DNA from 2 places in the Thalassospira sp. CH_XMU1420-2 genome. Region 1 is predicted to be linked to the other one. Evidence: predicted binding sites of a transcription regulator. Region 1 holds the regulator's gene; the other holds the start of a gene.

Region 1 (15,265 bases):
AAGGGCGTTTATTCTCTGCCGACCTTCATGTGCACAGGCGCCTTTTCCGATGTATCTCCTCATCGATAATTACGACAGCTTCACATTCAATTTGTGGCATTATCTGCGCGAACTCGGCCCCGAGGTCGAAGTGCGCCGCAATGATGAGATTTCCGTTGAAGATGCGCTTGCTCTCAAGCCCGAAGGCATTGTGATTTCACCTGGCCCCTGTGATCCCGAACGCGCGGGTATCTGTCTTGATCTGATCAGGGAAGCAGCCGGCCAAGTCAAACTTCTGGGCGTGTGCCTTGGCCATCAATCGATTGGTCAGGCTTTTGGCGGCAAGGTTGTTCGCGCCCCCGAATGCATGCATGGCAAAACCGATGCCATGAACCATTCAGGCGCCAGCGTCTTTGCCGGTCTTCCAAGCCCGTTTGAAGCAACGCGTTATCATTCTTTGGTGATTGAACGCGAAACTTTGCCTGACAGTCTTGAAATCACGGCCGAAAGCGCGGATGGTCTGATCATGGGCGTTCGGCACAAAACCCATCAGATACATGGCGTTCAGTTCCATCCCGAAAGCATCGCATCGGAACATGGCCACGCATTGTTAAAGAATTTTATCGACTTTACCGGCGCCTGAAACCACACCGGACCGCAAACCGAGGAAACCCGAATGTCGACTGATAATGATCTGAAGCCAATTCTGGCCAAAGTCGCAGATGGTGAAAAGCTGACCGAAAGCATGGCCGAACAGGCCTTTAACGTGCTGATGTCGGGTCAGGCAACCCCGTCGCAAATGGGGGCTTTCCTGATGGGGTTGCGCATTCGGGGCGAAACCGTTGACGAAATTACCGGTGCGGCACGTGTCATGCGTGAAAAGGCCACCGGCATCATTGCCCCGGAAAATGCGGTTGATACCTGTGGCACAGGTGGTGATGGCAGTGGAACCTTCAATATTTCAACCGGTGCGGCGATTGTTGCCGCCGCTGCAGGTGCGACCGTTGCCAAACACGGCAACCGCGCGGCATCGTCGAAATCGGGTTCGGCTGATGTTTTGATGGCGCTTGGTGTCAATCTTGATGCCGATATGAAATTGCTGGAAAAGGCCCTCCGCGAGATTGGGCTGTGCTTCATGATGGCGACCCGTCACCATTCGGCGATGCGTCACGTGATGCCGACCCGCGTTGAAATGGGCACACGCACGATCTTTAACCTGCTGGGTCCGCTTGCCAACCCGGCAAAGACCAAACGCCAGGTTCTTGGCGTCTTTGCCAAGGAATGGGTCGAACCGGTTGCCCATGTGCTCAATCGTCTTGGGTCGGTTCATGCATGGGTGGTTCATGGCCACAGCGGTCTTGATGAAATCTCGACCACGGGCCCGACCTTTGTCGCCGAAGTCAAAGACGGCAATGTTAGGACCTTTGAAATTTCCCCGGGCGATTTCGGGTTTGAGACAGCAACGCTTGATGACCTTAAGGGCGGCGATGCGGATGTGAATGCCAAGGCCATTCTTGACCTTCTGGCAGCGAAAAAAGATGCCTATCGCGATATCGTTCTGATGAATGCCGGGGCGGCACTTGTGGTGACCGGCGTTGCCAGCGATCTTGCCGATGGCATCAAAAAGGCATCCGAAGCAATTGATAGCGGCAAGGCCGCAGAAACGCTTCAGGGTCTTGTCACCATTACCAACGAAGGAAACGCAGCGTGAGCGACGTTCTTAAGAAAATCTGCGACGACAAACGCGAACACGTTGCCGCCTGCAAGAGCCGCAAAAGCCTTGCCACGCTTGAAGCCGAAGCCAAAGCCCAATCAGCGCCACGCGGCTTTATCAAGGCCCTTGAAACCAGTGTTGCCGATGGCCGTTATGGCCTGATTGCCGAAATCAAGAAAGCGTCCCCGTCCAAGGGTCTGATCCGCGCCGATTTCAATCCGCCGGAACTGGCAAAGGCCTATCAGGCTGGCGGGGCAAGCTGCCTTTCGGTTCTGACCGATGTGCCCTATTTCCAGGGCGATGACAGCTATCTTGTCGCGGCGCGCGCGGCGGTTGGCCTTCCGGCATTGCGCAAGGATTTCATGGTTGATCCCTATCAGATCACCGAAGCACGCGCCTTGGGGGCCGATTGCATCCTTTTGATTATGGCAGCCCTTGAAGACGAACTGGCTGCCGAACTTGAAGATGCGGCACACAGCCTTGGCATGGATGTTCTGATCGAAGTTCACAACGCGCCGGAACTTGAACGTGCCCTGAAACTGAAATCGCGTCTGGTCGGGGTCAATAACCGTAACCTCAAGACCATGGAAATTTCGCTGACCACGACCGAGGAACTGGCTGGCATGGTCGATAGCGACCGTCTTCTGGTCGCCGAAAGCGGATTGTTCACGCCCGAAGACCTTGCACGCATGGCCAAGGTTGGTGCGCAGTGCTTCCTGATTGGGGAAAGCCTGATGCGTCAGGACGACGTCACTGCGGCAACCCGCAACCTCCTTGGTCTTGCGGCCTGACCTGGGACTGGCAAAGCACATGACAGACAAGCTTTCCCATATTGATGCCGGTGGCAACGCCGTGATGGTGGACATTTCGGACAAGGCCGATACCACCCGCATTGCCATTGCCAAGGCGCGGGTATTGATGTCTGCGCAAACGGCAAAGCTGATTGCCGATCGTGGCCACAAAAAGGGTGATGTTCTTGGCATCGCACAGCTTGCCGGGATCATGGGAGCAAAAAAGACCCCCGATCTGATCCCGCTATGCCATCCCCTGCCCCTGACATCGGTGACGGTTGATCTTGAACTGGCCGATGATGTTGACGGGGTCGATATCACTGCGACCTGCAAGACCACCGGCAAGACCGGTGTCGAGATGGAGGCGTTGACCGCGGCCTCTATCGCCGCCTTGACCGTATTTGACATGTGCAAGGCTGTCGACAAGGCCATGCAGATTACCGATATCCGCGTCACCCGCAAGGAAGGCGGGAAATCGGGGACTTTCATCGCCGATTAGGGTGTTTGCGGGCGGGCGGCTACCATTCAAAACCCGCAATTATTGCCTGAATTACGGTCAATCCGTTGTTTTTGGCCCGATGCGCTTGACCCGACAAAAGAACTAAAGTAGAACATTTATGTATCCTTTTTGTTCTTGCTACAGGTTCGGGAAATATCATGCTGACGCGCAAGCAATATGAGTTGCTGGTCTATATTGACAATTACCTTCGCGATCACGGTATCTCGCCCTCTTTCGATGAAATGAAAGAGGCCCTGAACCTTAAATCCAAATCAGGGATCCATCGTCTGATTACCGGGCTTGAGGAACGCGGTTTTATCCGCCGTCTTGCGCATCGCGCCCGTGCCCTGGAAGTCATCCGGCTTCCGGAGAACAGCGACGATGACACCCCCGAAACCCCGAACAACGTCACATCCATTGCCAGTGCGCGCAAAGCCCCCCATCGTCCGGCAACCGTGCCCACGGCCTTTGCCGAAACCGGCGAAGCCATTTCGCTTCCGCTTTATGGTCGCATTGCTGCGGGTACCCCGATCGAGGCATTGCGTGATCAAAGCACCATGGTTCAGGTGCCCGCTGCCCTTTTGGGATCAGGCGATCATTATGCACTTGAAGTATCGGGTGATTCCATGGTCGAGGCCGGCATCCTTGATGGTGATACCGTCCTGATCCAGCGGTGCGAGCAGGCCCATGATGGCACGATTGTCGTTGCCCTTGTCGATGACAGCGAAGCGACCCTTAAGCGCCTTAAACGCGGGCGCGGTGAGGTTCTTCTGGAACCGGCCAATGCCCGGTATGAAACCCGCGCCCTGTCACCGGATCGCGTCCGCATTCAGGGCCGCCTGGTCGGGTTGCTGCGTCAGTATTAAGCCACCGACAACTACACACACAAAATCGCCCGCTGTGATTTTCACACAGGCGATTTTCTGTATTCGGGATCAGTGCATCCGACCCGGTCCAGGTACGACCACTGATTACCGTTGCGATGGAGCAGCTTTACCGCCAATCACAATCCATGGCCAGTGACCGGATATTGCCCGCACGGTCTCAAATGACGACCTTCCCTGATCAAGTTTAGCCGTATCAAGGGCCACACCGCCCTGCCACCACAAAACGTCATCATCAATCATCACCCGCGCCCCGGCCTGGCGACAGGTTCGGATTGGCAAATCATTTTTTAGCGTAATCACAAGATCGGCATTACGACAGGCATAGAACGGATTGGCCAGACTGGTTGCAACAATGGTCCTAGTTTCCTTATCACCAGCGCCAGTGACCACAAGACAGGGATCGTTGTTACAATGCCTTATTCTTGTGGCTTCATCTTCCGGACGGATGCCAAAACGGCTCATCCACAGGGATTTTTGGAAATCACCAAGCCCGTCCGCCACATGCAGGATTTCCTGTTCCCTGTCATAAACGGCCCAGCTTTCCTGATCACCCGATACAAGAACATCCGGCGTTTGATGGGTCACCTGCGCAATGATGGCGATGATCAAAAGCGGCCCGGACACCACAAGGGCAACCTGATCGCGCCAGATCACGGCCCACGCAATTGCCAGCAACAAACAGGCGGTTGCCACATCACCGAGCCCGGCCACATACCACAATCCCCATTCCTGGGCGGCGACAAGGGATGCTGTTTTGATCAGAACAGTCAATCCGGGCGCCATCAGCGCAAGCACACCGCCCGCCAACCCGAATGGCATCAATGCCAGCGTCAGGACAATTAACGGCATCACCCAGAATGCCATTATCGGAATGGCAACCAGATTGGCAACAATGCCAAGCACCGATATCCGCCCGAAATGAAATCCGATAATAGGTGCCGTCACAACCGTCACAATGACACTGGTGATCAAAAGCCCCGCCATATAGATCACAAGACGTTCATGCCACGGACGTCCGCCATGACGGTCAAGCCAACGGCGGCCGGGCCCGTCATAAAAGGCAACAAGTGCCCCGACAGCCGCAAAGGAAAGTTGAAAACTGGCACCAAGCACCGCATCGGGCCTTAACACCAGAACAACCAGTGCGGCCACCCCCACCAGCCGTAACGATATGGCACGGCGATCAAGCAACAGAGCAATCCATACAACCAGCAACATCACAAAGGCCCGCTGCGTCGGCACTGTTGCCCCCGACAATCCGAGATAAATGAACCCCGCCCCGGCGGCCGCGAGTGCCGCCCATTTTTTGACCGGATAGCGCAATGCGATCCCCGGTATCGCAGCCAACCCCAGACGCACCAGAAAGAAAACGGTTCCGCACAGTAACCCCATATGCAATCCGGAAATTGCCAAAAGATGGGCCAGCCCGGATTTTCTCAGATCCTCGGCAATTTCAGCAGTGACATCGCCGCGCTCACCGATGATCAATGCTTTGGCAATCCCGGCCTCGGGCACGGTTACATATCGATTGATCACGTCGGATATTTTCTGACGCAGGTGTTCAACGACGGCCCTTATCCCTTTGTTTTCATATGCACCCTTCTCGCTCAACACTTCGAACTGACGGCCGAATGCAAACCCGGTTGCGCCGATCTGGCTGAAATAAAGGTTGCGCGCGAAATCGGGATCACCGGGAACCGACGGCGGGCGCAGGGGAAACAACCGTGCCTTTACGCGCACCTCATCACCGATCGAAAGCGCACTGTCACCGAGAAAACTGAGCCGGATATTCCAGCCGATCTGATCATTGGAAAGACCCTGAATATTTGTCGGATCAAGGGTAACGCGCATGCGACTGCCGCGGGGTTCAATACCGATGACAGTTCCGGTGATTTCGGTCGAATAAAGGGTTCTGGTCGGGATATTTTCCGGTCCCAGTTCCGTATGCAAGGCACTGATCAAACAACCTGCTGTAATACTGGCCATCAGTTGCATCAAAAATGCCAGCCAGGCTTTGCTGCGAACCATCCAGAACGCGCAGACCGAAAGAATCACGGTAACTGAAATCTCTGCAACGGAAATGCGCGCAGGAAGCAAGAAATAAAGGGCACATCCCAACCCAAAGAAGATAACAGAGGACAGAAACCATTTATTTCTTTGGCTTGTAACAACAAATATGACTTGCGAGAAAAACCCCGCAAGCCTTTGTTTTTTAATACTTCTTGTAAAAGTATTGCGACGAATGTCCAATAGCCCGCCTTAAGCTTAGTTTCTATCTAACATCGGCTGTGGTGCAACAGCGTGTCATTTGTGCTATAGCCTGCACGCCAAAAGTCCATACGACAAGCGACAACATCCAGATAGCGGATAGATTGAATGACGGTTGTTACCCGTTTTGCCCCGTCTCCGACCGGGTTTTTACACATCGGCGGCGCACGCACCGCCCTTTATAACTGGCTTTATGCCAAACACACCGGCGGCAAATTCTTGCTGCGTATTGAAGATACCGATCGCGAACGTTCAACGCCCGAGGCCGTCGAAGCCATTTTTGACGGGCTCAACTGGCTTGGCCTGACCGCAGACGATGAACCGACCTTCCAGTTCGCCCGTCGCGACCGCCATGCCGAAGTTGCACAACAATTGCTGGATGCCGGCAAGGCATATTATTGCTATTGCACGCCCGAAGAATTGACCGCGATGCGTGAAAAGGCCCGCGCCGAAGGTCGCCCGATGAAATATGACGGCACCTGGCGTGATCGCGATCCGTCAGAAGCCCCGGAAGATGTAAAACCTGTCGTGCGTCTCAAGGCACCGCAGGATGGCGATGCCGTGATCAATGATCAGGTCCAGGGCGAAGTCCGTGTCGCCAATGAACAGCTTGACGATTATGTCATTCTGCGTGGTGACGGCACCCCGACCTATATGCTTTCGGTTGTTGTTGATGACCATGATATGGGCGTTACCAACGTCATTCGCGGTGACGATCACCTGACCAACGCGTTCCGCCAGAAGGCCCTTTATGACGCCATGGGCTGGGATGTTCCGACCTTTGCCCATATTCCGCTTATTCACGGGCCGGATGGTGCGAAACTGTCGAAACGTCATGGTGCGCTGGGTGTTGACTCCTATCGCGACGAGATGGGTTTCCTGCCGGAAGCCGTGAACAACTATCTCCTGCGTCTGGGCTGGGGTCATGGCGATGATGAAGTCATTTCCCAGGAACAGGCCATCGAATGGTTCGACATCAAGGATGTTGGCAAGGGTGCGGCACGTTTCGACTTTGCGAAGCTGACAAACCTTAACGGCATTTACATGCGTCAGGCCGACGATAAACGGCTTGTAGACGAGATTTCCCAACGGGTTGCGGCCATTATTGGAACCGATGCAATTGATGCAGCGCAAAAAGAAATCTTGATCAATGGCATGTCAGGCCTTAAAGAAAGGGCCAAGACACTTATCGAGCTCGCCGAATCTTCGGCCTTCTATGTTACTGACGGCGTATTGTCCGTTAACGAGAAAGCTCAGTCCCTGATCGATAGCGCACCTGAAGGTCTGTTTGCAGAATTGGCCAACAGTCTTGAAGCGCTTGAAAGCTGGACCGAAGAGAACGTTGACGCATGTGTTCGTGCAACTGCCGAGAAACTTGATCTTAAACTCGGAAAAGTTGCGCAGCCCTTGCGGGCGGTGCTTACCGGTTCCAATTCTTCACCAGGCATCTTCGAAGTAATGATCGTGCTTGGCAAAGAGCAAACGCTGAAACGCATCCGACATTTCGATGCATAACAACAGCGAATTATAAAAAACTAATAGTCTGTTTGCGCTTAATGCGCCGCAGCATTATGCTGCACCCAACTTGAAACCGTGTTCGTTCAAACAGGGAAGGAAAAATAAGTCATGGCTCAGAATTCCAAGACTTCCCACACCGTAACACTGACCGACAATGCCACTGGCAAGTCGTTCGAGATGCCGGTGATTGAGGGTAGCGTAGGCCCGTCTGTTATCGACATTCGCAAGCTGTACGCTGAAACTGGATATTTTACCTATGATCCGGGCTTCACTTCGACCGGCTCCTGCCAGTCCGAGCTGACCTATATTGACGGCGACGTAGGGATCCTGCGCCACCGTGGTTATGCGATTGACGATCTTGCAGAAAACTCCGACTTCCTGGAAGTCTGCCATCTGTTGCTGTACGGGGAACTCCCGAACGCCACCCAGAAGGCACAGTTCGAAAACGACATCACCATGCACACCATGGTGCATGAGCAGATGCGCAATTTCTATAACGGCTTCCGCCGTGACGCGCATCCGATGGCCATCATGTGCGGTGTCGTTGGCGCAATGTCTGCTTTCTATCATGACAGCACCGACATCAATGATCCGCAGCAGCGTCTGATCTCGGCTTATCGCCTGATTGCGAAAATGCCGACCATCGCAGCGATGGCATACAAGTATTCGATCGGCCAGCCGTTCCGCTACCCGAACAACAAGCTGGGCTTTGCTGAAAACTTCCTTCAGATGATGTTTGGCAACCCGTGCGAAGAATACGAAGTCAATCCGGTTCTGGCCAAGGCAATGGATCGTATCCTGATCCTGCATGCCGACCACGAACAGAATGCTTCGACTTCGACCGTGCGCCTTGCCGGTTCTTCGGGTGCGAACCCGTTCGCTTGTATTGCTGCTGGTATCGCGTCCCTGTGGGGCCCGGCACACGGCGGTGCGAACGAAGCGGTTCTGGTGATGCTTAACGAAATCGGCGATGTGAAAAACATTCCGGAATTCGTTGCAAAAGCAAAAGACAAGAACGATCCGTTCCGTCTGATGGGCTTTGGTCACCGCGTTTACAAAAACTACGATCCGCGCGCCAAAGTCATGCAGGAAACCTGCCACGAAGTTCTCAAGGAACTCAACATCAGCGATCCGCTGCTTGACGTTGCTCAGGAACTCGAACGCATTGCACGTGAAGACGAGTACTTCATCGAGAAGAAACTCTATCCGAACGTCGACTTCTATTCGGGCATCATCTTCAAGGCGATGGGTATCCCGGTCAGCATGTTTACCGTGCTGTTCGCGGTTGCACGTACCGTCGGCTGGATCGCCCAGTGGAAAGAAATGATCGAAGATCCGTCGCAGAAAATCGGTCGTCCGCGTCAGCTGTTTACCGGCGTCGCAGAACGTCCGTTCGTTCCGGTCGACAAACGCTAAGTCGTACCGACGACGATCTGAACAAGATCAAAAAAAAGGCCCGGAGAAATCCGGGCCTTTTTGCATTTCAATTCCGGTGAACAGGTTTTGGCTGTTCGCCAGATATAGCGTGTTACCAGCTGCCGGTATTTTCCATGCTTACCCATGGTTCGGCCGGCTCAAGGTTGCCGCCCTTCTGAAGGAATTCGATCGAAATTCCGTCAGGCGAACGCACAAACGCCATGCGGCCGTCACGCGGCGGACGGTTAATGGTAACACCGGCATCCATCAGCTTCTGACAGGTCGCATAGATGTCATCGACCTCATAGGCGAGATGGCCGAAATTACGCCCACCGGTATAGCTTTCCGGATCCCAGTTATAGGTCAGTTCAAGTTCCGGGGCCTTGGTTGCCTTGGCACTTTCGATATCAGCCGGCGGAGCCAGATAGATCAGGGTGAAACGCCCCTGCTCGCTCTCGATACGGCGGGTCTCTTTCATGCCAAGCAGATCGCAATAGAATTTCAGCGATTCATCGACATTTTCGACACGCACCATCGTGTGCAAATAACGCATAGCAATGTCTCCGTCATGGATTGATCAATGACCTGAAACTAAATGCATTTCACGACCGATGCCAGTCGTTAGCCATTATTTTTTAGCGATAATTGCCAGAATTTGTTCGGCTGCTTTTTCGCTGGGCGCGCGATCCCCGAAACCAAGCATCTGGCATGCCTCGTCAAATCCGGCCTTTTGCTCTTCATGTGCCGGGGTCGCATTCAGCAAATCTTCAAGCGCAGGCAAAATCGCCTTTGCCCGGCATTTGTCCTGAAGAAATTCGGGGATCAATTTCCGCCCCAGGACAAGATTGACAATGGTGACGGTGTCAATCTTGATCAGGCGTTTGGCGATCCAGCCCGTAATCGCATTGACCTGATAGGCAATGACATGCGGCACACCGGCAATCGCCAGCTCAAGCGATACCGTGCCCGATGCGGCAAGGGCACAATTGGCCGCTGCAAACGCATCATGCCGTTCCTGATCGGTCGTAACGACAATCGGCGATAACGGCCAGTCTTGCATTTCGTCGGTTACCGTTTGCGCCACCTTGCTGACCGTCGGCACGACAATGCGGGTATCGGGATATTTTGCAGCGATGGCGTCGATGACCTCGCGGAAAATCGGCAACAGACGCTTTACCTCGGAATTGCGACTGCCGGGCAATACCGCCAAAAGCCGTTTATCCGCGTCCAGATCGTGTTTGGCCCGAAACCGTTCAGCATTACCGTCATGACGCTCTTCGACCGCTGAGTGGCCGATAAAGGTGGTTGGAAGGCCTTCTTTTTCAAAGTATGGCGGCTCAAACGGCAATAGCGCGAGAAGATGGTCCAGAAATCCGGCAATCTTCTTTGCCCGTCCCTCCCGCCAGGCCCACACCGATGGTGCGACATAATGGATCAGGGGAATGCCTTTGCCCTTCAGTTTTTTACCAACGCGAAAACTGAAATCCGGGGCATCTATGGTAACGACGGCGTCGGGCCTTTGTGTTTTGGCAAATTCCGCCGTTTGCGAGATCCGTTTAAGCAGATGCGGAATATGGGGCACGACCTCGGTCAGTCCCATGACGGACATCTCATTCATCGGAAACAGGCTTTTAAGGCCCTCGCTTTCCATGCGCGGGCCACCGACACCGATGAAACGGGCTTCCGGTTCCTGACGTTTAATTGCCGCCATCAGACGCCCACCCAGCTGATCACCGGATGCCTCGCCCGCGACAAGCATGATTTTAGGCCCGGTTGCCGGGGCATCATCAGTCATTTTCGGAATCCCCGTCATCGTCAGGACGGATGCCAATGACAAACATCCCGAGCCTGTCCGCGCGCTCAATCACAGCCGACCGGTCAATGATCATTGTCCCGCCAGCCAGAAGTGCAATACCACGCAGACCAGCCTTATGGGCTTCTTCCACCGTCGTCAGACCGATGGCCGGAAGATCAAGGCGCTTGTCCTGCTGGGGTTTTGATGATTTGACCAGAACACCGCCAACGCCGTCACGACGATAATTGGCTGATCGACGCACCATTTCATCCGTGCCCTCGATCGCTTCGAGTGCCAGAACAAGCCCCTGTTGCACGACACATCCCTGCCCGACGTCCGCCTGACCAAGGATACGGGCAACCCGCAAGCCATGTCTGGCGTCGCTTAATGCCTGATCATCGGGCTTGATGGTGCCAAGAACGCCTTCTGAAACAGCAATATCTGTCAGAATTTCGTGCGCACCAACCAGTCGAAAGCCCTCGCGTTCAAGCTCCTGACCGACCAGACGCAGCAATCCGTCATCACCCAGCGCCTTCATGCCGACTTTCATCAAAAGCTTGGCCGCGCGCCAATCAGGCCGAATGGCCGTAAAACTTGGACGGGCGACCTTGCCGGCAAGGACGACATCCTGACAAGCATTGTCACGCATGGCGTCCAGAATCTTGGCAGCAGCCCCCAGCCTTGCCGTTATTCCAGGATATTGGTCGAGTTCGGGGTCATCGGCGTGGCGGTCAAGTTTCACAACGAAAACTGCCCGCCCGGCTGTCTGCGCAGCAGAAGCCAAGCGGGCCGGAAGCGCCCCGCCCCCAGCAATAATCCCCAGTTTCGGTAGCGGATTATCCTGCGGAGCTGTCATATTTCGGCGTACATACGGAACGCATGCTTTCCGCTTTGAGGAAGTTGATGATTTCCATCACCGGACCAACGCCTTCGAAGTCTTTGGCAACTTCTTCTACACGCTCGGCCAGCGTCCCTTCCTGGGCAAACAGCAAACGGTATGCCTTGCGCAGGGAATGGATGGTTTCACGATCAAATCCGCGCCGTTTCAGGCCGACAATGTTCAGGCCCGACAGATAAGCACGGTTACCGATCACCGACCCATAAGGGATCACATCGCTTTCGACACCGGTCATGCCACCGATCATGGCGTGTTTGCCAATACGCACAAATTGATGCACAGCCGACAATCCACCAACAATCGCGAAATCTTCAACCACAACATGCCCGGCCAAAGTGCCGTTATTGACCAGAATGCAATGATTTCCAACGTGACAATCATGCCCGACATGGGCCCCGGTCATCAGAAGGCAGTCATCGCCGATGGTGGTCTCCATCCCGCCACCTTCGGTACCGGGATTGAGGGTCGCACCTTCACGAATTTTCGTGCGCTTGCCGACGATAAGTCGGCTTTGCTCACCCTTGAACTTCAAGTCCTGCGGCGCATGACCGACCGAAGCAAACGGATAGACTTCGCATTCCTCGCCAAGGGTCGTGTGCCCGGCCATCGCAACATGGCTGTGCAACTTGACACGGTCACCCAAGACAACATTCGGACCAATAACGCAATACGGCCCGATTTCGACATCCTGACCAATCTGCGCGCCATCTTCGACAACGGCGGTTGGATGCACTTTTGACATTATCAGTTATCCCGGATCATCGCGGCGATGGTGGCCTCGGCAACGACCTGACCGTCAACCTTGACCTGGCTTTCGAACTTCCAGACCGGTCCGCGGCTCTGTTTTTTAGTGACATGAATATGCATGACATCACCCGGTGTAACCGGCTTGCGGAAACGGGCGTTATCGATGCTCATGAAATAGACAAGTTTGCCTTCGGCATCCGCACCCAGGGTCTGAACAACCAGAATGGCCGCAGTTTGCGCCATGCTTTCAACGATCAGAACACCCGGCATGATCGGCTGCTGCGGGAAATGACCGGTAAATTGCGGCTCGTTCATCGTTACGTTCTTGATGCCGGTTGCGGATTCACCCTCGGCAATATCGACAACCTTGTCGATCAACAGGAACGGATAACGGTGCGGAATCATTTCCAGAATGCGCTGAATATCAACACTTACCAATTCGGTCATGTGTGTAGCCCTTATTTCTTTTTTCGTATCAGACGGGACAAGGCCACCGTCTGTTTATGATATTCCATGACCGGAACAGCAGGACTTCCGCCAACTGTTTCCCCCGGCCCGATATTTTTCATGACACCCGATTGGGCAGCAACCTTGGCGCCATCGCCAATTTCAAGATGGCCGGTGATCCCGGCCTGCCCGGCAAGAACCACAAAATTGCCAAGCTTGGTCGATCCCGAAATGCCGACCTGGGATACGATAACACATCCCATACCCATTTCGACGTTATGGCCGATTTGCACCAGATTGTCGATACGGCAACCATTGCCGATAACGGTATCCGGGCCCGCACCACGATCAATCGTGGAATTCGACCCGACCTCAACATCATTGCCAATTACAACGCGGCCCAGCTGTGGCACTTTTACGTGCCCTTGCGGACCCATGGCAAAGCCAAACCCATCCTGACCGATACGCGCACCAGGATAAATCAGGCAAAGATTGCCAATCAGGCTGTGACTGATTGATGCATTTGCCCCGATCCGGCATCCCGCACCAATAACCACACCCTTGCCGATTACCGCATTGGCTTCGATGATGGTTCCATCACCGATTTCACAATTCGCACCGATAACTGCGCCGGCATCGACCTGCACACCTTTTCCAAGCTTGGCAGACGGGTCAACAACCGCGAACTCGGAAATGGAACCATTTCCGGTCTCGAACGGGTAAAACGCCGTCGCAGCCTTGGCATAGGCCCGATACGGATCGTTGGTCGTAAACAGGACCATATCCTTTGGTGCACGGTCGGCAAACTCGGGCCGGACAAAGCACGCGCCGGCTTTGCTATTGATAAACGCATCAATGTATTTGCGGTTATCAAAGAAGCTCAGGATCGTGCTGTCGGCATTTTGCAGCGGCGAAACATCATCAAACAACCGGTCGCGATCAGGAGCATTTACAACATCTGCCCCCGTCAGCTCGGCGATTTGCGCGACGCTGAATGGTCCTTTGCGGCTAAAGAAACGGGAATCAGCCATCAGGAGCCTTCCTTGAACTCAACCTTGATCGTCGGCACTTTTTTATTGATCCGATCAAACACTTCCTTGCTGGCATTCATTGCATTGGCAAAGATAATCACCTGTGCCTGATGCAGGACGAGAGTTGCGCGGCGCTCTTCAGCCAGACCGGCAATAACCTCGTTCAATGCTTTCTGGAAAGTTGCCTGACTTTCAGCAAGAGCCTGATCAAGTACACGGCTGCGTCCCTGGGCAAACTTCTGGAATGCCGCGACCTTTTGCTGGAACTGCTTTTGCTTTTCCTGATAGACGTCAGCGGCAAGCAAAGTGCGCTGTTGCGCCAGTTGCTTTTCCTCTTCGCGCAGCGCCTGCTGACGCGTTTCGATATCCTGCTGATAGGTTACCTGACGCTCGCGAATTTGTTTTTTCACGTCCTGCATGGCCGATGCTTCACGCATGATGCCCGCATAATCGACAATCATGACCGATGCGACGGTTTCCGGATTTGGCGTTTCTTGCGCCTGGGCCTGCGGAACCATTGCGGCACCAAAAACGAGTGCAGACGCAACGAGAATTTTCTGGAACGACTTTTTCATCATTAGAATCTGGTTCCGAAGTTAAGTCGGAACACTTCCTCTTTGTCGTGGTCTTCTTTCAGGATGGCTTGGGAAAGATCGACACCGATCGGGCCGAACGGCGATTCCCAACCAACACCGACACCGACCGATCCACGGATGGACCCGGTGTCATAAATTTCACCGGCACGCGCACCGTCAACGCCTTCGGATGAGCCGAAGTCACTGAATACGCGCCCTTTCAGGGCAAACTCGGACGGCAAACCAAGCGGGAAGTCCATCTGGACAGACCCGGTGTAATACATCTTGCCACCAAGGGAGTCACCCGTTGCGATATCACGCGGTCCTACACCAGCGGATTCGAAACCGCGAAGGTTGGAGCCACCAACCATGAAGCGCTGGGAAATGCGGGTGTCATCACCGATACCAAAGATATAACCGGTACCGGCACGGGTCGAGAGAACCCATTCGTGCTCGCGATCAAGGGGATAGTAATAACCGCCCTCAAGTCGGGTACGGAGATAGGTCTCGTCCCCGCCAAGGCCCGCAAAATCGTTGGACAGGCGCCCAAAATAGCCCTCGGTCGGGGCGACGGCGCTGTCACGCTTGTCATAAGTCAGCGTGTGACCAATTGCGGATTCAACGAATTCGGTTTCTTCTGCCAACAGCAGCCGGGATGCTTCATCTTCGTCGATGTCGGAATAGCTGTTTTGCTCAAGCG
Region 2 (15,265 bases), 180 kb from region 1:
CCATCAAACCGACTGCAGCACTTTCAACATAGCCTTCGCAACCGGTAATCTGACCGGCAAATCGCAGATCAGGACGGGCTTTAAGACGCAGTGTTGCATCAAGCAAACGCGGTGAATTCAGGAACGTATTGCGATGAATGCCGCCAAGGCGGGCAAACTCGGCATTTTCCAGCCCCGGAATGGTGCGGAAAACGTCGATCTGTGCACCGTATTTCAGTTTGGTCTGGAAACCGACCATATTGTAAAGCGTACCAAGGGCATTATCCTGACGAAGCTGAACAATCGCGCGTGGCTTTACAGTCGGGTTGTGCGGGTTGGTCAGTCCTACCGGCTTCATCGGCCCGTGGCGCAAGGTTTCACGACCGCGTTCGGCCATGACTTCAATCGGAAGACAGCCGTCGAAATAGGGCGTGTCTTTTTCCCATTCCTTGAATTCGGTTTTCTCGCCTTCGATCAGGGCGTCGATAAAGCGGTTATATTCGTCCGCATCCATCGGGCAGTTAATGTAATCCTTGCCGTCGCCCTTGTCATATCGCGACTGGAACCAGGCCTTGTCGAAATCGATGCTTTCCTTATAGACAATCGGTGCAATCGCATCAAAGAAGGCCAGGCTTTCTTCGCCGGTAACCTTGCGGATAGCGTCGGCCAGCGCACCAGATGTCAGGGGACCGGTGGCAATGATGGTCTGTTCCCATTCCTCGGGGGGAAGACCATCAATCTCGCCGCGCTCCATTGTGATCAACGGATGGTTTTCAAGCGCATCGGTGACCGCCTGCGAAAAACCTTCGCGATCAACGGCAAGGGCACCGCCAGCGGGGACTTTGTGCTGATCGGCACACCGCATGATGATCGAACCCGCACGGCGCATTTCGTCATGGATCAGGCCGACGGCATTATATTCCTTGTCATCGGACCGGAACGAGTTTGAACAGACGAGTTCGGCGCATTTGTCGGTATGGTGCGCGTCTGTCGGGCGAACCGGGCGCATTTCATGCAGAACCACCGGCACACCGGCCTCGGCCAGTTGCCAGGCGGCTTCACTGCCCGCCAGACCGGCGCCAATGATATGAACAGGTTTCACCGTATTCACGTGTGCGAACTCCTCGCGAAGAATGTGTTTGAATGCTTGGCACACACATAGCGGTGCATGGGGGAAGATTTCAAGTGATTTGCGCCATATTGCCCGTGGGCTTTGTGCATGCAGGCATGAATAATTCACAAAGCCACATCTTCCCCGTCATAAATGCCAGACCCGTTCTGTCAAACATATGTGAAACTGGGGCCAACATGAGCTACCCGCATCACCCATATGGATACGAACCCACACATTGCCCGGTTATCGGTCTGGTGCCACGGCGGCGCCCCGTCATCATTGATGACAAGGACAGATGCGACGCGCAGGACAATGAAAAGCCTGATAACAGTGAACGCAGGGTCGGTTTTCCATTCGGCGGCTTTAATGACGGCAATTTCACCGCCACCGACATCGAAAGCATGATCGAATATGTGGTTGCAACACGTCAGGGATGGCGCGCATCCCTTGTTACACGGGCGTTTTTGCGTTGGTGGCGCAATGAAGACGAAACCCTTGATGATCCCGGCCGGGAGCGCAAGCAGTCAGATGCGATTTTGATGCTTCTTGCACTTAACCAGGGCCGTGACGGGTTCGTTCATGGCTATTTGCATGATCTGCAGGACGAGGCCAAAGAACACCCGAAACCGTCATCACCGCAAACAACCCTGCAAAAGGCATTCAACAAAAGTCTGCGTATTGCCGCACTGGCACTTGCCCTGTCGCCGATCGTATTGATTTTTGCGGTGCTGCTGTTTGTTCAGATTGACACCATCATCAGTACCGGAAACGGCAAGCTTTTCGGGTTCAGCTATGATCTTTTGTTCTTTGTTGGCAGCTTTGGCGCGATCGGGGCTCTGACCAGCATGATGATGCGGCTTGGCAAACAGACACCATGGGCCGAGATGGAGCCATCATCGGTCTTTTTCAATTTTCTGTTCCGTCCATGCATGGGATTTTGTTTCGCCCTGATTGTGCTTTTCGCGCTGCGGGCAGGGATGTTGCCCATTCCGCTTGACGATTTGCATAATCTTGACGACCTCGACCAGATCAGCAGTTCGTCACCGGCCGGACGGCAACTGTCAATCGTTCTGGTTTTTGCGTTTCTGTCCGGGTTTAGTGAACGACTAAGCACTGCACTTGTGCGGCGGGTCGAAAACCGGGTGGCAAGCAACAGTTAGGACAAAGATACCTGCTCATACAGGGTCCAAAAGAAAAGAGGCACGAACATCATAGAAAATGTTCGTGCCTCTCTTTGTATCGTGGCGGCTTTTGTAACGGCGGTTGGTGAAAGCAGCCCTTTGGTTATTCAAGCCCTAAATGCCGTTTAAGATAGCGCCCGGTATAGCTTCGCTCATTGGCCATGATGGCTTCGGGCGTGCCGGTGCCGACCAGTTGTCCACCACCGTCGCCCCCTTCGGGACCAATATCAATGATCCAGTCGGCAGTCTTGATGACATCAAGGTTGTGTTCGATCACAACGACGGTGTTGCCCTGGTCAACAAGGGTATGAAGGACCTCAAGCAATTTGCGGATATCATGGAAATGAAGACCGGTGGTCGGTTCATCCAGAATATAGATTGTCCGCCCGGTCGCCCGTTTTGACAGTTCCTTGGCAAGCTTCACGCGCTGCGCTTCACCGCCCGAAAGGGTTGTGGCCTGTTGGCCCAGATGGATATAGGACAGACCAACCTGTTTAAGGGTTTCCATCTTGTCACGGATCGATGGGACGGCCTTGAAGAAGTCCGCGCCTTCTTCCACCGTCATATCAAGAACATCAGATATCGATTTGCCTTTAAAAGATATTTCCAGCGTTTCGCGGTTGTATCTTTTGCCCTTGCACTGATCACACGTGACATAAACGTCGGGCAGGAAGTGCATTTCGATTTTGATGACACCGTCACCCTGACAGGCTTCGCAACGACCACCTTTGACGTTGAATGAAAAACGTCCGGGCTTGTAACCGCGGGTCTTGGCTTCCGGCAGTTGGGCAAACCAGTCACGGATCGGGGTAAAGGCACCGGTATAGGTCACCGGGTTCGAACGCGGGGTTCGCCCGATCGGGCTTTGGTCGATATCAATGATCTTGTCGATCAGCTCGATCCCGGTAATTGCATCATGTGCCCCGGGATGATGGCGGGCATTATGCATCCGCTTTGCCAGCGCCTTATATAGCGTTTCGATGACAAGACTGGATTTCCCGCCACCTGACACGCCGGTAACACAGATGAACTTGCCCAATGGGAAGTCGACATCAATGCCCTGAAGGTTGTTGGCTTTGGCCCCCTTGATCGTGATGGACTTGCCGTTGCCTTTGCGACGTTCCTTTGGAACGGCAATCTGTTCAAGACCAACCAGATACTTGCCGGTCAGGCTTTCGGGGTTTTGCTGAATTTCTTCCGGGGTGCCCTGGGCAACGATGCGTCCGCCATGAATACCGGCACCCGGGCCCATATCAATCACATAATCCGCCGCACGAATGGCGTCTTCATCATGTTCAACGACCAGAACCGTATTCCCGAGATCACGCAACCGCTTAAGTGTATCGAGCAGGCGGTCATTGTCGCGCTGATGCAGACCAATGGACGGTTCATCCAGCACATACAGAACACCGGTCAAACCCGACCCGATTTGCGACGCCAGACGGATACGTTGGCTTTCACCACCCGAAAGGGTGCCTGATGTGCGCGACATGGAAAGATAATCAAGCCCGACATCGCGCAGGAAGCGCAAGCGGTCATTAATTTCGCGCAGAATACGGCGCGCGATTTCGGTTTCCTTTTCGTTCAGCTTGCCTTCAAGGGCGATGAACCAGTCACCTGCTTTGGCAATTGAAAGATCCGTCACCTGCGAGATGTCGCAACCATCGACTTTGACAGCCAATGCTTCGGGCTTCAGACGTTTACCCGCACAGGTTGGGCAATGCGACACCATCTGATATTTGGCCAGTTCATCGCGGGCCCACTGACTGTCTGTCTCGCGCCAGCGCCGCGCCATGTTCGGAATGACACCTTCGAACGGGCGCGAAACCTTGTAACTGCGCGATCCATCGTCATAGGTGACAGTGACTTCTTCGTCACCCGACCCATGCAGGATGATGTCTTGCGCCGTTTTGGGCAATTTTTCCCAGGCAACATTGGTTTTAAAGCCGAAATGCTTTGCGACTGATTTCAGGGTCTGCAGGTAATATTTCGACGTGGTGCTGGCCCATGGTGCGACCGCCCCATCTTCAAGCGTCTTGCTTTCATCGGGAACAACCAGCATCGGATCAAACTCCATCTGGGTTCCCAAACCGTCACAGGCCGGGCAGGCGCCAAACGGGTTGTTGAATGAAAACAGACGCGGTTCGATTTCCTCGATCGTGAAGCCGGAAACCGGGCAGGCGAATTTTGCCGAGAATACGGTTGTTTCGCCGGTTTTGGCATCTTCGGTAAGAACAATGCCGTCAGTCAGTTCAAGAGCGGTTTCAAAACTGTCGGCCAGGCGGGTTGCGATGCCGTCTTTCACGATCAACCGATCGACAACAACAGAAATGTCGTGCTTCAGCTTTTTATTCAGTTCCGGCGCATCATCGATGTCATACATTTCGCCGTCAATTTTGACGCGCTGGAACCCGCGCGAGCGCAAATCACGCAGTTCTTTTTTGTATTCACCCTTACGACCACGGACGATCGGCGCCAAAAGATACAACCGTGTTCCTTCTTCCATTTCCATCACACGGTCGACCATCTGCGACACGGTCTGACTGACAATCGGAAGGCCGGTCGCCGGCGAATAGGGGATGCCGATACGCGCCCAAAGCAAGCGCATATAGTCATAAATCTCGGTCACGGTCCCCACGGTCGAACGCGGGTTACGCGACGTGGTTTTTTGTTCGATGGAAATGGCCGGCGACAGACCATCGATATATTCGACATCCGGCTTTTGCATCAGTTCAAGGAACTGACGGGCATATGCAGACAGGCTTTCGACATAGCGACGCTGGCCTTCGGCATAGATCGTATCGAACGCAAGCGAACTTTTACCCGATCCCGACAGGCCGGTAATGACCACCAGTGAATCGCGGGGCAATTCAACATCAATGTTCTGAAGATTGTGTTCTTTCGCACCGCGAACCGAAATTTTCGTCAGCATGTCGGGCCTTTTGTTCCTGAATTGTTCGGAAAGTGTATAGAGGACGCAAACACTATACGCAAGCGCACCCCTGACAGTTCCTGTCAGTATTTGTCAGGAGACTGACATTACACAATCGCCGCACCCAAAAATGCATGAAAAAACCCGCCGAACAAGTCCGGCGGGTTTCATAAATCCTGTGACCCAACGGGTCAGACAAAGCAAAAGATGGCTTAGCCTTTGGTCACGGAACGACCGGTGGCACCAAGATCCTTGAAGGCTTCTTCGAGGCGCGCTGCCATCGACAGTTCAGCTTCGCGGATCCAGACACGCGGGTCGTAATTTTTCTTGTAGGGTTTGTCCGTTTCCGGATCGACCTGGTATTTGAAAGCACGTGCATTTGCTTCAACATACTCACCGACCGGACGGGCATAGGCAAACTGGGTATCGGTGTCGATATTCATCTTGAAGACGCCATAGTCGACGGCTTCTTCGATTTTTTCTTTTTCCGAACCCGAACCGCCATGGAACACGAAGTCCAGCGGACGGTCATCAAGACCATGCTTCTCGGCGACAAACTTCTGGCTTTCCAAAAGGATTTCCGGACGCAGTTTGACGTTACCCGGCTTGTAGACGCCGTGGACGTTACCAAATGCAGCTGCGACCGAGAAATGGCCAAGCGGCGAAAGGCGACGATAGGCTTCTTCGACTTCTTCCGGACGGGTGTAAAGACGCGGGTCGATCTCGTCACTTGAAGTATCAAGTTCGTGACCGATTCCGTCTTCTTCGCCACCGGTTACACCCAGTTCGATTTCCAGGCTCATTTCGATGGCGGACATGCGTTTGAGGAAGGTTTCGCAAGTCGACAGGTTGTCTTCAAGCGATTCTTCGGACAGATCAAGCATGTGGGAGCTGTAAAGCGCCTTGCCGGTTTCGGCATAGGCCTTTTCGCTCCATTTCAGCATTTCATCGACCCACGGAACGAACTTGCGGTTCGCGTGGTCGGTATGCATGACAACAGCAACACCATAATATTCAGCAAGAAGCTGCGCATGACGGGCAGCCGAGACTGCGCCCACGACACGGGCCGCATCGGCGTCCTTGATGCCCTTGCCGGCAAAGAACTGTGCGCCACCATTCGAAAGCTGAATGATGATGTCAGAACCGGCATTCGCAGCGGCTTCAAGGGCTGCGTTCATCGTGCTTGACGATGTAATATTCACAGCAGGAAGGGCGTAACCGTCCTGCTTGCAGGCAGCGACAAGGTCACGATAGGCAGCACCGGTAACAACACCGGGTTTAACGGAAGGCATGTGGGTACTCCTCCTGGGGGTCAGAGTAAAACAGGTGCCCCCGTGCGAACCGACTGATCCGCGGCAAGGGCAATCCGTAGAGAGCCCAATGCATCTTCCATATGCTGCGTCAGGTCAAGATTTTCTGTTATAGACTTTAGGAAAAATTGCTGTTCGCGCAGGCAAAGACCATCATGATCAGGTTCGTCATCGGTGCGGATAATCTCGTCTGTGCGGGTAAATTCACCGGCACTGTCTGTTTCCGAATGATGCAGGCGCAATGCATTTGTCTTGGTATGCGTATCGATGTCAGCCGATCCAGCACCTTTTTCTTCGACATCGGTGATTGATACGCTGCCTTTCGGGCCAATAACATCTTTCACAAAGAAGGCGGTTTCGCTGATCATCGGGCCCCAGCCGGCTTCGTACCAGCCAACAGAACCGTCATCAAAGCGAACTTGCAACTGCCCGTAATTATACATGTCGGGCGCGACATCGTCAGACAGGCGAACACCGATTGCATTGACCGACACCGGTTTGGCCCCGGTCATCAGACACATGATATCAAGATAATGAACACCGCAATCGACAATGGGCGATACGCTGTTCAGAAGGCGTTTATGGGTTTCCCAGAATGCACCACTGCTTTGCTGGTTAAGGTTCATGCGCATCACAAGCGGTTTTCCAAGGGTCTTGGCAATTTCAACAAACTTTTCCCAGGACGGATGATGGCGCAGGATATAGCCAATCACGAGCTTGCGGTCATGTTTGCGTGCGCTTGCCACAACCCGTTCGGCATCTTCGACAGTGGCTGCAAGCGGCTTTTCGATAAAGACATGCGCACCGGCTTCAAAGGCGGCAATCGCAAAGTCCGCATGGGTCTCGGTATATGTATTTATCGAAACTGCATCCGGGTTCGTTTCGGCAAGGGCAGTGTGAAAATCGGTAAACTGAGGATAGTTTGCAAAACCGTCCGGCAATTTATCAGCAGGAATTGGCGACCGGGCACAGATGCCGACAATCTCGTACCCGTCAAGGGCGTGATAGGCCTTTGCATGGGACATCCCCATATTGCCAAGCCCAATTACAAGAATGCGAACCGGCTTCATTTTGTGCCTCCTGAAATACCTGATAAATTATTGATTGTACCTGTTATTCGGCGCCATTGATCCAGCTTCTGGTCACGTTGTATTCGCCATCAAACAGGATCATGTCCGCCTGATAACCCGGGGCGATACGCCCCATTTTATGATCCAGTTTCAAGAACGCAGCCGGGTAAAGTGATCCCATCCGAAGGGCTTCGCCAAGGTCAATCCCGACCATTTCCACACAATTTCGAACCGCACCAATCATATCAAGGTCGGAGCCCGCCAGTGTCCCATCCGCAAGGGCGCAACGGCCATCCGTGGCAATGATTTCTTCCCCGCCAAGATTGAATCGCTTGTCCGCAGCCCCGACAGTAGGCATGGCATCAGTGACCAGCATGATCTTGCCGGTTGCCTTTGCGTTTACAGCAATCTTCACCGCGGCCGGATGAACGTGATAACCGTCAACAATCAGGCCGCACCATGTCGCATCATCCGCCATCGCAGCCCCGGCAACACCGGGTTCGCGATGGGTAAGGGGGCTCATGGCATTGAACAGATGCGTAAAGCCGCGCAAACCTTCGCTGATCGCCATTTGAATGTCGTCATAGGTACCTGCCGTGTGCCCGGCACAGACAAGAACGCCTTTGTCAGAAAGCTTCTTGATCGTCCCGCTGGTGGCCTTTTCCGGTGCCATTGTTACCAGTATCCGGCCATTTGGAAGACGGCTTAGAAGATCGATTGCGTCATCTTCCATCGGGCGGATGATGTCGGCTGAATGCACACCCTTGCGTTCTTTGTTCAGATACGGCCCTTCAAGATGAATGCCGACGATGCCAGGGACGTTTTCGTTAATCGCGTCCTCAACCGCCGCAATGGCTGCTTCCATCTTGTCACGATAATCCGTGATCAAGGTCGGTAGCATCGCCGTGGTGCCAAATTTGCGATGGGCTGCCATGATGGCGCGAATACCAGCGACATCCGGGTGATCATTCAAAAGAACACCGCCACCACCATTGACCTGAACATCAATCAGTCCGGGGGCAAGAACCTGTCCCTTGCCATCGACAACGTCAATCCCGTCGGGCAGGGCGGTATCCGGGCAAATGGCATCAATTTTGCCATCGCGTATAACAACCGCCATTCCGTCGAGAAATTCTGTCCCGTCGAAAATGCGGGCATTTGCAATGGCAAAACTGGTCATTAGTGCGTCTCCGTCACTTTCGATAGATGCGGCGGAGCATCCGGATTACAGCCGCGCGCCAGCGCAACACTTTCAGCAAGTGTATAGAAGGTCTGGATCATCGTAATCGGGGCAAGCAACGGATGGATATCCTCGACCACCGGAAGGTGTCCCTTTACGTCCGCATAGCCGGTTTCGGCTGCAAACAGGTTGTCGGTCTTGGCACGCATTTCCGCCAGGAAGTCCTCGACACTGTCACGCGATGCGTCTTGCTGTGAAAAGACCAACATCGGGAAGGTCGGCGTTACCAGCGCCATCGGGCCATGCTTGACTTCAGCCGCGCTGAAAGCTTCGGCATGCAAGCTACTGGTTTCTTTGAATTTAAGGGCGGCCTCCTGGGCGATTGCAAAGGCAGGTCCGCGGCCAATGACATAAAGCCCGTTTGATTTGGCGATGGTTTCCGAGGCCCCCAGCCAATCCTTTTCAAGTGCCGTGCGCAGGGATTGCGGAAGATTGCCAAGACCCTTGTTGAATGCGTCGTCCTGTGTCCATGCACCGACGATCTGGGCAATCGCCGACAATGTGGCGATATAGGATTTGGTCGCCGCAACACTTGTTTCCGGACCAGCCATCAGGGGGATGACATGATCGACAGTTTCGGCAAGCGGGGAGTCGACCACATTGACCAGTGCGACGGTTCGCGCGCCTGCGTCACGGGCCGCCTCGGCATTTTTGACAAGGTCGGGACTCTTGCCTGATTGGGAAACTGCGATGAACAGTGCATCCTTTGAAGCGATCGACCGGTTATAGATTGATACGATCGAGGGTGCGGCCGATACCACCGGAATGCCCAACTGACTTTCAATAAGGTACTTGGCATAAAGGGTCGCGTGGTCCGAGCTGCCACGACCACAGGTCACAACAAATTTCGGTGGATTGGCGCGCAGATCGTCAGCAAGTTTGGCAATTGCGTCCTTGTTGCCGGCAAGCTGCGTTGCAACGACTTCCGGGGCCTCTGCCAATTCGCGGCCCATCTGTGTTTGCGGGCGCCAATTCGTTGTCATATGCCGTATTCCCTTGGTTTCCGGTGGATGCGTTGATCTGGTCAACGGGCATCCACCTGCATTTCAGCAATAAAGTCGTAACTGTCACCGCGGTAATAGGACCGGGTGAACTCAACCGGGGTTCCATTTGCCAGGAAGGACCGCCGCTCGATATAGAGCGCGGCACTGCCTTCCGGAACGCCCAGAATTTTGGCGGTTTCGCCATCGAAAAGTTCTGCCCGAAGCCGCTGAAGCGCACGTTCAGGCTTTTTGTTGTATTTCGCCAGCGCGTCATAAAGCGATTTGTCGACTTCATCCGGGCTGGGAAGGAAAGCGCGCGGAATTACCGCATATTCAAGTGCCATCGGCTTGTCATTGGCAGTACGCAGACGACGCAGCCTTGTAACTTCGGTACCCGGCGACAGATTAAGCGCCATGGCTTCTTCGGGTGAGGCATGGCCAAGTGTTTTTTCGATCCAGATGGCACCGGGATCCATGCCACGGGTGATCATGTCCTCGGTAAAGGATGTCAGGCGTGACAGGGCCTGCTCGACACGCGGTGCAACGAACGTTCCGGCACCGTGGCGTTGAACCAGAACACCTTCCTCGACAAGGGCGCGCATCGCATTGCGAACCGTTACCCGTGAAATGCCAAGTTCCGTTGCCAGATCGCGTTCACTGGGCAGGGCATCTTCGACCTGCAAAATTCCATCATCAATCACAGCCTTAAGCGCCGATTGCAGCCGACGGTACAAAGGACCATTCCCGTTATTTTCGATGTCGCGGGTTCTGAGATTGGCAATGACGTCCGACGTTGCGATCATGCGGCGGCTCTTTCATGTTGCTTGGCCATCAAGATAGCCCCATGCATGGCGTCAAATTTCGCGGGAACCAGCAATTCGGCAATTTCGGGTGGCATGCGCCGGGCCATCTGTTCTGCCAGTCCGCCCATCAGGGTCAGTCGCGGCGCACCGAAATCAACCAACCGGCGCAAGATTGCCAGATTGGCGTCGACGGCAACTTGGATCAGGTCAATCGCCACACTGTCACCAGCCGCTTCGGCATCAAACACCATCGGGCAGAGTTTTCCATAGTCGGACGGCTTTGCTGTTTCCGCAAATATGACGATATTTTCGGGGTCATTATCAAACCGGGCCATGACCGCTGCGGTCAGATCGGTTTTCTTTGCCAGACCATCATGGGCGAGCAGGGCGGTTTCAATGGCATTGCGTCCAATTCTCGCGCCGCTTCCAAGATCGGAAACCTCGAACCCCCAACCGGCAACAGACAACTGTCGATCCCCGATGATTGCCTGACCACATGTTCCGGTCCCGACAATCAGGATGGCGCCATTCTGGCCATCATGCGCACCAAGGCATGCTGTGTAGGCATCAGTCGCAAAGCAGATGTCGGCGAACGGGTGATTATAGGACTGCACAAGTTGACGATCACGCGTCAGCGGAAGTCCCGCAAGCCCAAGGCCCGCATGCAGATCGCCAAGGTATTTTTCATCAAGTCCGGCATTGGAAAGGGCCATTTTCGCCGCCGCGATGATTTCGCCAAATACGTAATCGACTCCAAGTCGCGTATTCGCACCACCACGCACAGCTTCACCAAGGATCCGTCCGGATGCATCTGCAATCCGAACGCGGCACTGCGTTCCGCCGCCATCAACACCAAGATAAAGCTGTTCGTTTTTCATCTCAAAGCAACTGCCTTCTCATTCATGGGGCGAGCATAGCAGAGTGGTATCTTAAAAAGCAATACCAATATAACGCCACTAAAACTGTTACTGGTCTGAGTTTGGAGTCCGTACATCTACGCAGAAGCTTTTGCACAAAATTGACATCCCTATGCAATGCATTGTTTTAACTAGAGATATCTCCCAATACCCGAGCTATGGCACAAATTATTCATCAAGCGGCTTGCGTTGCTGGTATCACAATGGTATTTAATTTGCAGAGGGAGACGGAAAAATGGCATCACGCACAGAAGATTTTGATTCGCGATTTGCCGGGTTGGATCAATGGTCCGACGCCGATTTCCTTATGGCCTTGTGGGAAGGCCAGATGCGCGCTGTGGCCTCGGTTGGTCCGATCCTGGGGGATTTGGCGACAGCCGCCAACGGGATAGCGCGCCGCCTTGGGGGCGGCGGGCGTCTCGTTTACGTCGGAGCCGGAACATCGGGTACTGTCGCCTGGCAAGATGCCAAAGAACTTGGCGGCACCTTTGGCTGGCCTGAAAGCCATACCATCGTGATGCTGGCTGGCGGGGTTCAAAGTGCGCCGAACGAATTCAATGGTGCCGAGGATGATACCAGCCTTGCCGAACGTGAAATTTCCCAGAACAACATTTCAGAAAATGATGCAGTAATTGCGATCGCTGCCAGCGGCGCGACCCCTTATACGGTGCGCGCGCTCGAACTTGCCCGTGATCGCGGGGCCTTCACGGTGGGCATCTGTAACAATCAGGATGGCAAAATTCTTGGCGTCGCAGAAACCGGTATCTTTCTTGATAGCGCGCCGGAAGTGGTTGCCGGATCCACCCGCATGGGGGCCGGTACCGCGCAAAAAGCAGCTTTGAACATTCTGTCGACCCTTGTGATGAACAAGTTGGGCCGATTGTTTGACAACCTGATGGTTGGCATGCGCGCCGAGAACATCAAACTTCGGGGCCGGGCAGTACGGATCGTGTCACATATTGCATATTGCGACGCCGAACTTGCATCAGACGCCCTTGAAAAATCCGATTTCGATATCCGCGTGGCGGTGCTGGTGACCAAGGGCCACAGCCCCGACCAGGCAAAAGAAATTCTTGCGCTGTCTAATGGAAATCTCCGGGCGGCACTTGAGTACAGGAACTGACATCAACACGGTGCCAGTCCGCCGACATTGATCAGAGGAGGCATAAATGTCGAATAAAGTCTTAGCAAAAGGCCTGGCCGGGGCCCTGGCGGCAAGTGTCGCCCTGGTTCCGTTGATAGCGTCTGCTGGCGAACTCGTAATTGAAAGCTGGCGCAATGACGATATTGATATCTGGAATGAAAAAATCATTCCGGCATTCAATGAAGTTCACCCTGACATCAAGGTGTCGTTCAAGCCGACCCCGCCGACCGAATATAACGCATCGGTAAACGCAAAACTGGCTGGTGGTACCGCGGGTGACCTGATCACTTGCCGTCCGTTTGATGCATCGCTTGAACTTTACAAGCAGGGCAATCTTGCCGCTCTTGATGACCTTAAAGGCATGGACAACTTCTCGGACGTTGCCAAATCTGCCTGGCAGACCGACGATGGCGCAGTCACTTTCTGCTTGCCGATGGCATCGGTCATTCATGGCTTCATCTATAACAAGGAAGCCTTTGAAGAAGTTGGTGTTGAAGTCCCGAAAACCCGCGAAGAGTTTTATGCTGCCCTTGATAAGATCAAGGAAGACGGCAGCTACATCCCGATGGCGATGGGCACTGCGGACCAGTGGGAAGCAGCCACCATGGGCTTCCAGAATATCGGTCCCAACTACTGGGACGGTGAAGCAGGCCGCAAGGCATTGATCGATGGCAGCGCAAAATTCACCGATGCCGCCTATGTCGACACCTTCAAGGAACTGGCAAGCTGGAAAAACTACCTTCCGGACGGCTATGAAGCCATTTCCTATCCGGATGCACAGAACCTGTTCTCGCTTGGTCGTGCCGCCGTTTATCCGGCAGGTTCCTGGGACATTTCGCTGTTTAACAACCAGGCCGATTTCGAGTTCGGTGCATTCCCGCCGCCCGCAGCAGCCGGTGCAGACACCTGCTATATCAGTGACCACACCGATATTGCACTTGGTCTGAATGCGGATTCCAAAAACGCGGCCGAAGCAAAGCTGTTTCTTGAATGGATGACCGGTTCGGAATTTGCCGAGCTTTATTCCAACGCGCTGCCGGGATTCTTCTCCTTGTCGAACCACACGGTCGAAGTAACCGATCCGGTCGCCAGCGAGTTTGTAAGCTGGCGCCAGAAGTGCGAGTCCACCATTCGTAACTCTTACCAGATCCTTTCGCGTGGCACGCCGAACCTTGAAAACGACCTGTGGAACCTTTCCGCCCAGGTTATCAACGGTACGCTGACCCCGGAAGAAGCAGCCGGCGCTGCGGAAGCTGGTCTGGCGAAATGGTACGCACCGCACCAGTAAAGAACTGAAAGGATGGCGGGAACGACCGGTTTCTGCCATCCTTCATTCATCGTTGATGTTTGCCGTGACATTGCAGGCAAGCAGCCCGACCGCCGGGCGAAAATGCGGTTCACTGATTACAGAAGATCCAAGCAGGTCTTCATTCTTTCAAATCTTGGATAACAGGACAGGGTATGGCGCATTCCGGCCCCATGACCGATTGGCGCAAGGCAAAACTGCCTGTGATTGCCTTTCTGGCCCCAGCAACGATCATTTACACACTGTTTATGATCTATCCGCTGCTTGATTCCATCCGGTTAAGCTTCTACGCAACGCCAAGCGGCGGTGAGGCGGCTTTTGTCGGCCTTGACAATTACCGTACGATTTTGGCGGATCCGGACTGGTCTGCGACCTTCTGGAACAGCTTCTGGAACAATATGAAGTTCTTTGCGGTTCATATGCTGATCCAGAACCCGATCGGTATCGCGCTGGCCGGTATTCTGAGCCTGCCGCAATTGCGGTTCCGCAACACATATCGCACCATGATGATCATGCCGACCATGTTATCAGTCGTGATTGTCGGCTTCATCTGGCAGTTGATCCTGAGCCCGGTTTGGGGAGTTGGTGCGGACCTTCTTGATATTATTGGCCTGAAGTCGCTGTTTGGGCCGTGGCTTGGCAAAGAAGGCAGTGCACTGATTACGCTTTCCTTCATTTCGGTCTGGCAGTGGGTCGGCATTCCTTTGATGCTGATCTATGCGGCCTTGCTGGCCATTCCGGACGATCTGGTGGATGCGGCCATTGTTGATGGCGCGACCCATTTCGAAGTCTTCATTCACATCAAACTGCCATTGGTTTTGCCGACTGTCGCGATGGTGTCGATTTTGACTTTTGTCGGTAATTTCAATGCATTCGATCTGATATATGCGGTAAAGGGTGCGTTGGCCGGCCCCAACTTTTCGACCGACATTATGGGCACCTTGTTCTATCGCACATTCTTTGGTTATCAGTTGCAGCTGGGCGATCCGCATTTGGGTGCCACCGTTGCATCCTTGATGTTCCTGATCATTCTGGCAGGCGTTCTGTTCTATCTGTTCGCCATTCAGCGCCGACTGGCGCGCTATCAGCTGTAGTCGGGGGCGAATATGAGTTTTGCAAACATCCGTAGAGAAGACGCCAGCCGCGCAGTCATCGTGCACGCGATCTTGCTGACCTATACCCTGGTTGCGCTTTATCCGATTTTTCTTGTGGTCATCAACGCCTTCAAGACGCGCAAAGGGATCTTTCGCGATCCGATGGGCTTGCCGAATGCGGAGACCTTCAGT

What was found. Region 1 encodes LexA, which represses DNA repair genes until DNA is damaged. Its sites were predicted from a motif close to ATGTTCTANTTTGGTTC; they were not measured.
Region 2: a site for LexA is predicted at 5,217-5,233, ahead of uvrA (excinuclease ABC subunit UvrA). Genes of this name have one in related genera too.

The regions. Positions count from the first base shown of each region.
Region 1 covers NZ_JAYMEG010000003.1:739,212-754,476, forward strand. The annotation lists gene WA429_RS13135 (anthranilate synthase component II) at 50-622, shown strand; gene trpD (anthranilate phosphoribosyltransferase) at 656-1,690, shown strand; gene trpC (indole-3-glycerol phosphate synthase TrpC) at 1,687-2,484, shown strand; gene moaC (cyclic pyranopterin monophosphate synthase MoaC) at 2,504-2,983, shown strand; gene lexA (transcriptional repressor LexA) at 3,142-3,849, shown strand; gene WA429_RS13160 (ComEC/Rec2 family competence protein) at 3,955-6,120, opposite strand; gene gltX (glutamate--tRNA ligase) at 6,247-7,653, shown strand; gene WA429_RS13170 (citrate synthase) at 7,765-9,072, shown strand; gene WA429_RS13175 (VOC family protein) at 9,185-9,625, opposite strand; gene lpxB (lipid-A-disaccharide synthase) at 9,701-10,867, opposite strand; gene WA429_RS13185 (LpxI family protein) at 10,860-11,723, opposite strand; gene lpxA (acyl-ACP--UDP-N-acetylglucosamine O-acyltransferase) at 11,704-12,507, opposite strand; gene fabZ (3-hydroxyacyl-ACP dehydratase FabZ) at 12,510-12,959, opposite strand; gene lpxD (UDP-3-O-(3-hydroxymyristoyl)glucosamine N-acyltransferase) at 12,971-13,990, opposite strand; gene WA429_RS13205 (OmpH family outer membrane protein) at 13,990-14,568, opposite strand; gene bamA (outer membrane protein assembly factor BamA) at 14,568-15,265, opposite strand, start outside.
Region 2 covers NZ_JAYMEG010000003.1:556,011-571,275, forward strand. The annotation lists gene trmFO (methylenetetrahydrofolate--tRNA-(uracil(54)-C(5))-methyltransferase (FADH(2)-oxidizing) TrmFO) at 1-1,090, opposite strand, end outside; gene WA429_RS12260 (hypothetical protein) at 1,288-2,253, shown strand; gene uvrA (excinuclease ABC subunit UvrA) at 2,378-5,206, opposite strand; gene fbaA (class II fructose-bisphosphate aldolase) at 5,419-6,498, opposite strand; gene WA429_RS12275 (Gfo/Idh/MocA family protein) at 6,519-7,586, opposite strand; gene nagA (N-acetylglucosamine-6-phosphate deacetylase) at 7,630-8,766, opposite strand; gene WA429_RS12285 (SIS domain-containing protein) at 8,766-9,809, opposite strand; gene WA429_RS12290 (GntR family transcriptional regulator) at 9,851-10,612, opposite strand; gene WA429_RS12295 (BadF/BadG/BcrA/BcrD ATPase family protein) at 10,609-11,490, opposite strand; gene WA429_RS12300 (N-acetylmuramic acid 6-phosphate etherase) at 11,765-12,652, shown strand; gene WA429_RS12305 (ABC transporter substrate-binding protein) at 12,699-13,961, shown strand; gene WA429_RS12310 (carbohydrate ABC transporter permease) at 14,135-15,073, shown strand; gene WA429_RS12315 (carbohydrate ABC transporter permease) at 15,086-15,265, shown strand, end outside.